2 regions of the Macrococcus psychrotolerans genome follow, and region 1 is predicted to be linked to the other one. Evidence: riboswitches for the same ligand, from Rfam matches in the RefSeq annotation. Region 1 holds a riboswitch; the other holds the start of a gene.

Region 1 (4,435 bases):
TTATACCAGTTATAGTTGTGATATTCGTCAACAATTGGATCGATCCAAAAGTCCATACGCGTACAGTCTGGGCACCAATCTGCGAAGAACTTGATAACAACAGGTTCCTCACTTGCAATAATTTCTTTAAACTCTTCGTATTGACTAATTGTTCTCACTTTTATTACTCCTTATATACTTTTCTTATATTATACTTCTTTTTAAGAAGTAAAGAAAAGAAAACGCTTAGTTGTCGTAATCTTACAAAGTTGTTATGATTGAGGTATCACATTCAGGAGGTTACATATGATTAAATTTTATCAGTTACCCAGCTGTACAACCTGTAGAAAAGCAGCAAAATACCTTGCGGATAATGGTGTGAGTTTCGAGCCGATTCACATTGTGGAACATACACCCACTGCAAAAGAGTTTGATACAATTATTAAGAATACTGGTGTTGATGTGGATTTATTATTCAACAGGCTAGGCACAAAGTATAAGGAGCTTGATTTAAAGGAAACATTGCCGGATAAATCGTATGAAGAGAAATTAGAGCTTCTTGCCTCAGATGGAATGCTTGTAAAACGTCCTTTAGCTGTAAATAAGGATAGAATCACTTTAGGATTCAAAGAAGCGGACTATAAACAAACTTGGTTATAAAAAAGATTGAAGATACGCTTACATTATGTCATTATAAAAGTGTTAAGTATTTTATTTATATGGAGGGCTTATAATGTCGAACTTAAAATTTTCAAAAGATCATGAGTGGGTTAAATTAGAAGATAACGTAAAAGTAATCGGAATTACAGACTTTGCACAATCAGAACTAGGGGATATCGTATTCGTTGAACTTCCTGAAGTAGGCGATGAAATTACTACTGGTTCACCATTTGGTAGCGTTGAGTCGGTTAAAACTGTTTCTGAATTATATGCTCCAATCTCAGGCAAAGTTGTTGAAGTTAACTCTGGATTAGAAGATTCTCCTGAATTAGTAAATGAATCTGCTATGGATCAAGCATGGATGATCAAAGTTGAAGCAGATGACAGCGAACTTGATGAATTAATGGATCAAGCGCAATATGATGAAATGATTAATGCATAAATGATATACTTTCCTTGATAATAAATTTATCAAGGATTTTTTAATATGACGAAAAAGGTGATGGAAAATGTCTGTAATTCAGAAGGTCATCGTGGTAGAGGGTAAGCGAGACAAGAAAAGATTACAAGAAGTATTAACGGAACCTGTACATATTATTTGCACGAATGGCACAATGGGTATCGAGAAGTTAGATGCCATGATTGAAGACTTGTATCATCATAAAGTGTATATCATGACCGACAGTGATAAAGCAGGGCGCAAGATCAGAGCGTGGTTTAAGCGTCATTTAAGCGAAGGACATCATATTTATATCGATTCAAAGTATGGTGAGGTGAGTAATTGTCCGCTTGATTACTTAGCGAAAGTTGTCAGTCGTCATGACTTTGAAATTAAAGAACAGTTTGAATGGAAAGGTAAGTCGCAACCTTATGAGTATCAGAACGCATTTGCAATCTAAAGATCTAGAAAGAATACAAGACAATTATATTATTTTTGGCTACACCCCTTTTTGTGGCACATGTAAACTCGCAGAAAAGATGCTGGATATCGTTAACATGTCACTGAAGCTGGATATATTAAAGCTGGATTTGAATTATTATGAATCCCTCAGTACACAGTATAAGATTTCAAGTGTACCTGTATTGCTCATCGTCAAAGACAATGAAGTCGTTGACACGATATTTCGATTTGAGTCTGTTACTTCAATATACGAAATATTATCGAAATCTATTGACGAATAATTCAATCTGCTTTATTATAAAAATCATTAACAAAACAATTTAATAGTTGCTCTTATCAAGAGAGGTGGAGGGATGTGCCCTTTGAAGCCCGGCAACCGTCTGAAAAGAAATGGTGCCAATTCACATAAAGTGTAAACTTTAGAAGATGAGAGAGTCGAATATATCACTATGTCGTCTTTCTTATGTATTTAAGGAAGACGACTTTTTATTTTAGGAGGATGCACGTGATTAAGTTAAATAATGTTGTAAAGACTTTTACAACGAAAAAAGGTGACATCACTGCTGTAGATCGTGTTTCACTGGATATTACGCAAGGTGAAATCTATGGAATCATCGGCTTTAGTGGTGCGGGTAAAAGTACGTTAATCCGTATGTTTAACGGTTTAGAAAAACCGACGTCTGGTGAAGTGGTGGTTGATAATGATATTATCAATCAACTTGATCAGAAAACATTGAATATGAAACGCCAGAAGATCTCGATGATCTTCCAGCACTTTAACTTATTGTGGTCGCGTACAGTGTATGACAATATTGCGCTGCCACTGGAAATTGCAGGTGTTAAGAAATTAGATATCGATGGTAAGGTGAAGTCATTAATCAATCTTGTTGGACTCAATGGTCGAGAAAATGCATATCCTTCCGAACTGTCTGGGGGTCAAAAACAGCGTGTAGGTATCGCGCGTGCACTGAGTAACGATCCGAAAGTACTGTTATGTGACGAAGCAACAAGTGCACTTGACCCTCAGACGACAGATGAAATTCTTGAACTGCTCGTTGATATCAACAAGAAACTGAACTTAACAATCGTGCTGATTACACACGAGATGGAAGTTATCCGTAAAATCTGCCATCGTGTCGCAGTGATGGAACACGGTAAGGTCGTTGAAGAAGGTTCAGTATTAAGTGTATTCAACAATCCACAGACGAACATTACGAAGCGCTTCGTAAAAGATGATATCTCTGACGAAGAACTGGAAGCTTCTATCAAGGAGATTAAAGCAGAGTATCCTGTAGGGACACTGCTTCGACTTAAGTTCATCGGTTCTGCTACAGGACAGCCGATTGTCAGTCAGGTGATACAGAAGTATGGTCTGGATATGAATATTCTGGCAGGTAACGTAAAGCATACACAAGCAGGCTCATTTGGACATTTAATCGTCCATTTAACGTCGGTGAATGGTGATCTTACGAAAATTGCGGATGAACTTAAGCGTCACGGTGTAGAAGTGGAGGTAGAACAAGATGCAAACTAGTTTTTTAGATACGCTTAAAGAGATGCTGAGCTTCAAAAATGTAATTTGGGCAGATGTATGGACAGCAACGGTAGAAACGTTGCAAATGACATTGATTGCAACCTTCTTTACATTTTTCTTCGGGTTGATTATCGGGATTATCTTATTCCTCACATCACGCAGTAACAATAAAGGAGTGCGCATCTTTTATTCCATCACTGCATTTTTAGTGAATTTATTCAGAGCGATACCATTTATCATTTTAATCTTGCTCCTGTTCCCGTTTACTAACTTAATTATGCAGACAATTAGTGGTGTAAAAGGCGCATTGCCGGCACTCATCATCGGAGCTTCACCATTTTATGCGCGACTCGTTGAAATTGCGATGAAAGAAATTGATAAGGGTGTTATTGAAGCGGTGCAGTCAATGGGTGCGAATACCTTTACATTAGTTCGTAAAGTATTGATTCCTGAAAGTTTACCGGCACTTGTGTCTGGTATTACAGTAACAGCAATCGCTTTAGTAGGGTCTACTGCCATTGCCGGGGTTATCGGTGCAGGTGGATTAGGGAACCTAGCTTATTTAGTAGGGTTCACTAGAGCACAGAATGATGTCATCTTAGTTTCGACAGTGTTAATATTACTGCTTGTATTTGCGATACAATTTATCGGTGATATAATCACAAAACGTATTGATAAACGATAATCAGTTCCAATGGAATTTGACTATAAATTAAATAACGGAAAGAGAGTGAATTAAATGAAAAAGTTTATATCATTATTATTTGTAGCTACATTAGTACTTGTACTTGCAGCTTGTGGAGGCAACGAAAAGAAAGCTTCTAAAGAAGACGATAAGACGATTACTGTCGGCGCTTCACCAGCACCGCATGCGGAATTACTTGAACAAGTTAAACCAGTATTAGAAAAAGAAGGCTATACTTTAAAGATTAAGACAATCAATGACTACACAACTCCGAACCGTTTCTTAGATGCAGGTGAGCTTGATGCAAACTTCTTCCAGCATACACCATACTTAGACACTGAGAAGAAAGCAAAAGGATATAAAATTGAATCAGCAGGTAACATCCATATCGAACCGATGGCTATCTACTCAAAGAAATATAAATCATTAAAAGAGCTTCCAGAAAACGCTGAAGTATTTGTATCAAATAACCCAGCTGAAGAAGGGCGTTTCTTATCATTCTTTACTGAAGCTGGATTAATCACATTGAACGATGGCGTAGATCCAGTAAAAGCTACGTTTAAAGATATTAAAGAAAATAAGAAGAACATTAAATTCAACAACAAGCAAAGTGCTGAATTCTTACCGAAATCATATAACAATGGTGAAGGTGATGCAGTGATCATTAACTCTAACT
Region 2 (4,435 bases), 990 kb from region 1:
TGTGCATTTTGTGTCGATAACTGTGCTTCGTATGTATCTTTCTGTTCAGCAAGTTCCTTCTTAAACGTTAATCTTGATTTTTCACTAGATTCCTCGTAGTTACTTTTCATTTCTGAACGTTCTTTGTTCAGTGCTTCTTCCTTTGCACGTATTGCTTTCTTCTTGCTCGATAGTGCATATATAAAGAGCACGATGAATAACAACAGTGCTACTGCTAATCCAAGTGCGATATAATGCATGGGTTGTAAATTTGATAAAGACATAGCTCTCACCTTTCTAATGTTTAATAGTTTCATTATAAAGAAAAAGAGACACAACTTCATTGTTTTAGATAAATTAATTTAAAAATAAAACTGCTTTTCACATCTTAATAGAAATTTCACACTATTTTATAATAGATTAACAATACCTTAATATCTAAATGGAATACTTGCAGTGTCCATACCTATACTCGGACAAACTACATTGGAGGTTTTGATAATGGCAAAGTACAAACAAATGTTACTGGCAGGATCATTCGCGTCAACTCTACTACTAGGAGCTTGTGGTAATGAAGAGAAATCAGATGATGCTAAAACTGAAGATGCAGCAAAAGAGGAAAGCACTGAAGAATCTACTGAAGAAGAGACAACCGAAGAATAATAATAAAAGCTGTAAACCTCATTGGTTTACAGCTTTTATTATTATGATAAATTGGCTTTTAATGTATCGACGCGATCTGTCGCTTCCCACGGTAAGTCAACATCAGTACGACCGAAGTGACCATACGCTGCTGTCTGTTTGTAGATTGGACGACGTAAGTCTAACATCTGGATAATTCCTGCTGGACGTAAATCAAATGTTTTACGTACCGCTTCAACAAGCTGCTGCTCCGTGTAGTCTGAAGTACCATAAGTTTCAACAGAGATAGATACAGGCTGTGCTACACCGATAGCGTAAGCTAACTGTACTTCACACTTATCCGCAAGACCTGCTGCTACGATATTCTTCGCAACGTAACGTGCTGCATATGCACCACTACGGTCTACTTTAGTAGCATCCTTACCACTGAATGCACCGCCACCGTGACGTGCATAACCACCGTACGTATCTACAATAATCTTACGACCTGTAAGACCCGCATCCCCTTGAGGACCACCGATTACGAAACGACCCGTTGGATTAATGAAGTATTTTGTTTCATCGTCAATTAAATCCGCTGGAACAACCGGCTTGATCACGTGTTCTTTAATATCTTCCTGAATTTGTTCAAGTTCAATCTTCTCATGGTGTTGAGATGAGATAACGATCGTATCGATACGTTTCGGTTTCCCTGCTTCATCATACTCAACAGTAACTTGTGTCTTACCGTCTGGACGTAGATAATCTAACGTACCGTCTTTGCGTACTTCTGTTAAACGACGTGCAAGTTCATGTGATAAAGAAATTGGTAATGGCATTAAGCTTTCTGTTTCGTTACAAGCAAATCCGAACATTAAACCTTGGTCACCTGCACCGATTGATTCAATATCAGAATCCGTTAATGAATCACGATCTTCTAACGCTTTATCCACACCTTGAGCGATATCTGGTGACTGCTCATCGATTGCCGTCAGCACTGCCATCGTCTGGAAGTCATAACCAAACTTTGCACGTGTATAACCGATTTCTTTAACTGTTTCACGCACGACTTTAGGAATATCAACATACGTTGACGTTGTGATTTCACCTGCGATTAACGCCATACCTGTTGTTACAGATGTTTCACAAGCAACACGTGCTTTAGGATCTCCTTTTAGGATTTCGTCTAAGATAGCATCACTAATCTGGTCAGCAATCTTATCCGGATGTCCTTCTGTTACTGATTCTGATGTAAATAATTTACGGTCTGTCATATATATTACACTCCTTGAATTTAATTACGGGACTATAAAAAAAATAGCCTTCTCTCCTAGTAAGAGAGAAGGCACAATAAACGACCATTCTACTCTTATCGTTCAGAAATTAATCTGCAAACGGTTTGGCACCTTACTTAACACATTGTTAAGGGTTGCTGGGCTTCAAAGGGTCCATGTCCCTCCACCACTCTGGATAAGAGAATCCGCAAGTTAGATATTACTAAACTTTATGTTCACTGTCAACAATACCGCATATATCAGAAATTTTCTGAATAATTTCGAATATAAAGATTATACATAATTTATATGAAACCTTCAAATTGATATGTTATACTATTTCATGAAACTGCTTACAAAAGCAGAACAATAACTTTTTGGAGGCTGACCATGGGGGAAAATACTCAAGTAATTGAGCAACTGAGCAAATTAAACACTGGAAATCTAGAACGTCAATTATCAAGAACACAATTGATTACGGAAATTCTATTCAACGGTGAAGGTGTGTTAACAGAATCCGGTGCGGTACGCAGCGAAACCGGTAAATATACTGGACGCTCACCGAAAGATAAGTTCATCGTGCGTGAAGCTGAAACTGAAGATAACATCGACTGGGGTACAATCAACCAGCCTATCGAAGAAGAAGTATTCTTAAACTTACTGGATAAAGTGACAGACTACTTAAGCAAAAAAGAAAAGATCTATGAATTCCAAGGCTATGCAGGTGCTGATAAATCATCCCAACTACAACTACGCGTTGTGAACGAACTTGCTTGGCATAACCTATTTGCACGTACAATGTTTATCCGTCCTGAAACAACGGAAGAAGGACTAAACATTACACCTGACTTCACAATTATCTCTGCACCACACTTTAAGGCTGATCCATCAGTTGATGGAACGAAATCTGAAACATTCATCATTACAAGTTTCCGTCATAAGATCATCTTAATTGGTGGTACAGAATACGCCGGCGAAATGAAAAAAGGTATCTTCGGTGTGATGAACTACTTATTACCGACACAAGGCATTATGAGCATGCACTGTTCAGCAAACGTCGGTGAGAATAAGGACGTTGCGTTATTCTTTGGATTATCTGGTACTGGTAAGACGACACTATCTGCAGATCCACAGCGTAAACTTATCGGTGATGATGAGCACGGATGGAATGACAACGGTGTGTTTAATATCGAAGGCGGTTGCTATGCGAAGACGATCGACTTATCTCGTGAGAAAGAACCTCAGATCTACGACGCAATTCGTTACGGTGCCATCCTCGAGAACGTTAAGGTCGATGAAAAAGGTGTGCCGGACTACACGGATAAATCTTTAACTGAAAATACTCGCGCAGCTTATCCAATCGATAATATCGATAATATCGTTCTACCATCAATTGCAGGACACGCGAATACAATCATCTTCTTAACTGCTGATGCGTTCGGTGTGTTACCTCCAATCTCTAAATTAACGAAAGAACAAGCGATGTATCACTTCTTAAGTGGATTTACATCTAAATTAGCAGGAACTGAACGTGGCGTAACAAGCCCACAACCGGTATTCTCTACATGCTTCGGCTCACCGTTCTTACCGTTACATGCGACAGTATATGCGAACATGTTAGGGGATCTAATCGATAAACATGATGCAGCAGTTTATCTTGTGAATACAGGATGGACTGGCGGAGAGTATGGTGTCGGTAGCCGCATGAACTTAACGCATACACGTTCTATGATTCGACGTGCGATTAGCGGCGAACTGAAGACAGTTGAGTATCATCAGGATGAAATCTTCGGACTTAATATTCCGAAGCATGTACCAGGTGTACCGGCAGAGATTCTGTATCCCCGTCATGCATGGGTATCCAAAGATGCTTATGATGAGAAAGCAAAAGACTTGGCATTACGCTTCCAGGAGAACTTTAAGAAGTTTGGTGAGAAGTCCGCTGAAATCGAAACTAAAGGTGGATTTAATTTTAGAGGATAGCACAAAAAAACGTCGCTTTTTTTAAAGTGGCGTTTTTTTCATCTACTATATTATGATTTTATTTCCCTTTCCACTTCTTCCATCCACTTTTCAATTTCCTGTAATACATAGCGTTCATTGTCTGGACGCATCACATGCTGCTCCCCTTCAATAAATAACACTTTATGCTTAATTCCGAGCTGTTTTAATTTATCGATCAGCATATATGCATGCTCTATACTGACAAGTTTGTCTTCTGTACCATGTACAATCATGATTGGCGGGCTATCTTTCGTTACGAGATTAATCCCTTCTCGTCGGTCATACGCCGCTTTGTTACTGATTGGTCCGACGAGGCGTTTCAGCATACTGCGAAGATCTTGTCGTTCATCATACATATAGTAGATACTCGACACTCCTCCCCATGTGATAAAGGATGTCACGTCAGCTTCCTGATACGTTACTAACCCTTGTATTCCGCCTCTCGAAAATCCAACGAAGTGTATCGGTACGTCGTACTGTGCTCTTAACAGTCTTACAAGTGCATAGACGTCTTCTCTATCTGCACCTGCGAATTCATCTTGACCATTCTGGTGTGT

Evidence for each region. Region 1 has a riboswitch for S-adenosylmethionine ahead of QA539_RS03010 (methionine ABC transporter ATP-binding protein). Riboswitches for the same ligand answer to the same signal wherever they lie in the genome.
Region 2: linked by a shared signal. The riboswitch ahead of metK (methionine adenosyltransferase) and the one ahead of QA539_RS03010 (methionine ABC transporter ATP-binding protein) in region 1 are both predicted to bind S-adenosylmethionine.

The regions. Positions count from the first base shown of each region.
Region 1 covers NZ_CP124591.1:575,190-579,624, forward strand. Annotated here, with positions in the region: gene QA539_RS02985 (thioredoxin family protein) at 1-158, opposite strand, end outside; gene QA539_RS02990 (Spx/MgsR family RNA polymerase-binding regulatory protein) at 286-639, shown strand; gene gcvH (glycine cleavage system protein GcvH) at 713-1,081, shown strand; gene QA539_RS03000 (toprim domain-containing protein) at 1,149-1,538, shown strand; gene QA539_RS03005 (thioredoxin family protein) at 1,510-1,821, shown strand; SAM riboswitch class I at 1,871-1,973, shown strand; gene QA539_RS03010 (methionine ABC transporter ATP-binding protein) at 2,046-3,074, shown strand; gene QA539_RS03015 (methionine ABC transporter permease) at 3,064-3,759, shown strand; gene QA539_RS03020 (MetQ/NlpA family ABC transporter substrate-binding protein) at 3,814-4,435, shown strand, end outside.
Region 2 covers NZ_CP124591.1:1,560,546-1,564,980, forward strand. Annotated here, with positions in the region: gene QA539_RS07970 (nuclease-related domain-containing protein) at 1-263, opposite strand, end outside; gene QA539_RS07975 (hypothetical protein) at 481-642, shown strand; gene metK (methionine adenosyltransferase) at 684-1,874, opposite strand; SAM riboswitch class I at 1,967-2,077, opposite strand; gene pckA (phosphoenolpyruvate carboxykinase (ATP)) at 2,265-3,857, shown strand; gene QA539_RS07990 (alpha/beta hydrolase family protein) at 3,908-4,435, opposite strand, start outside.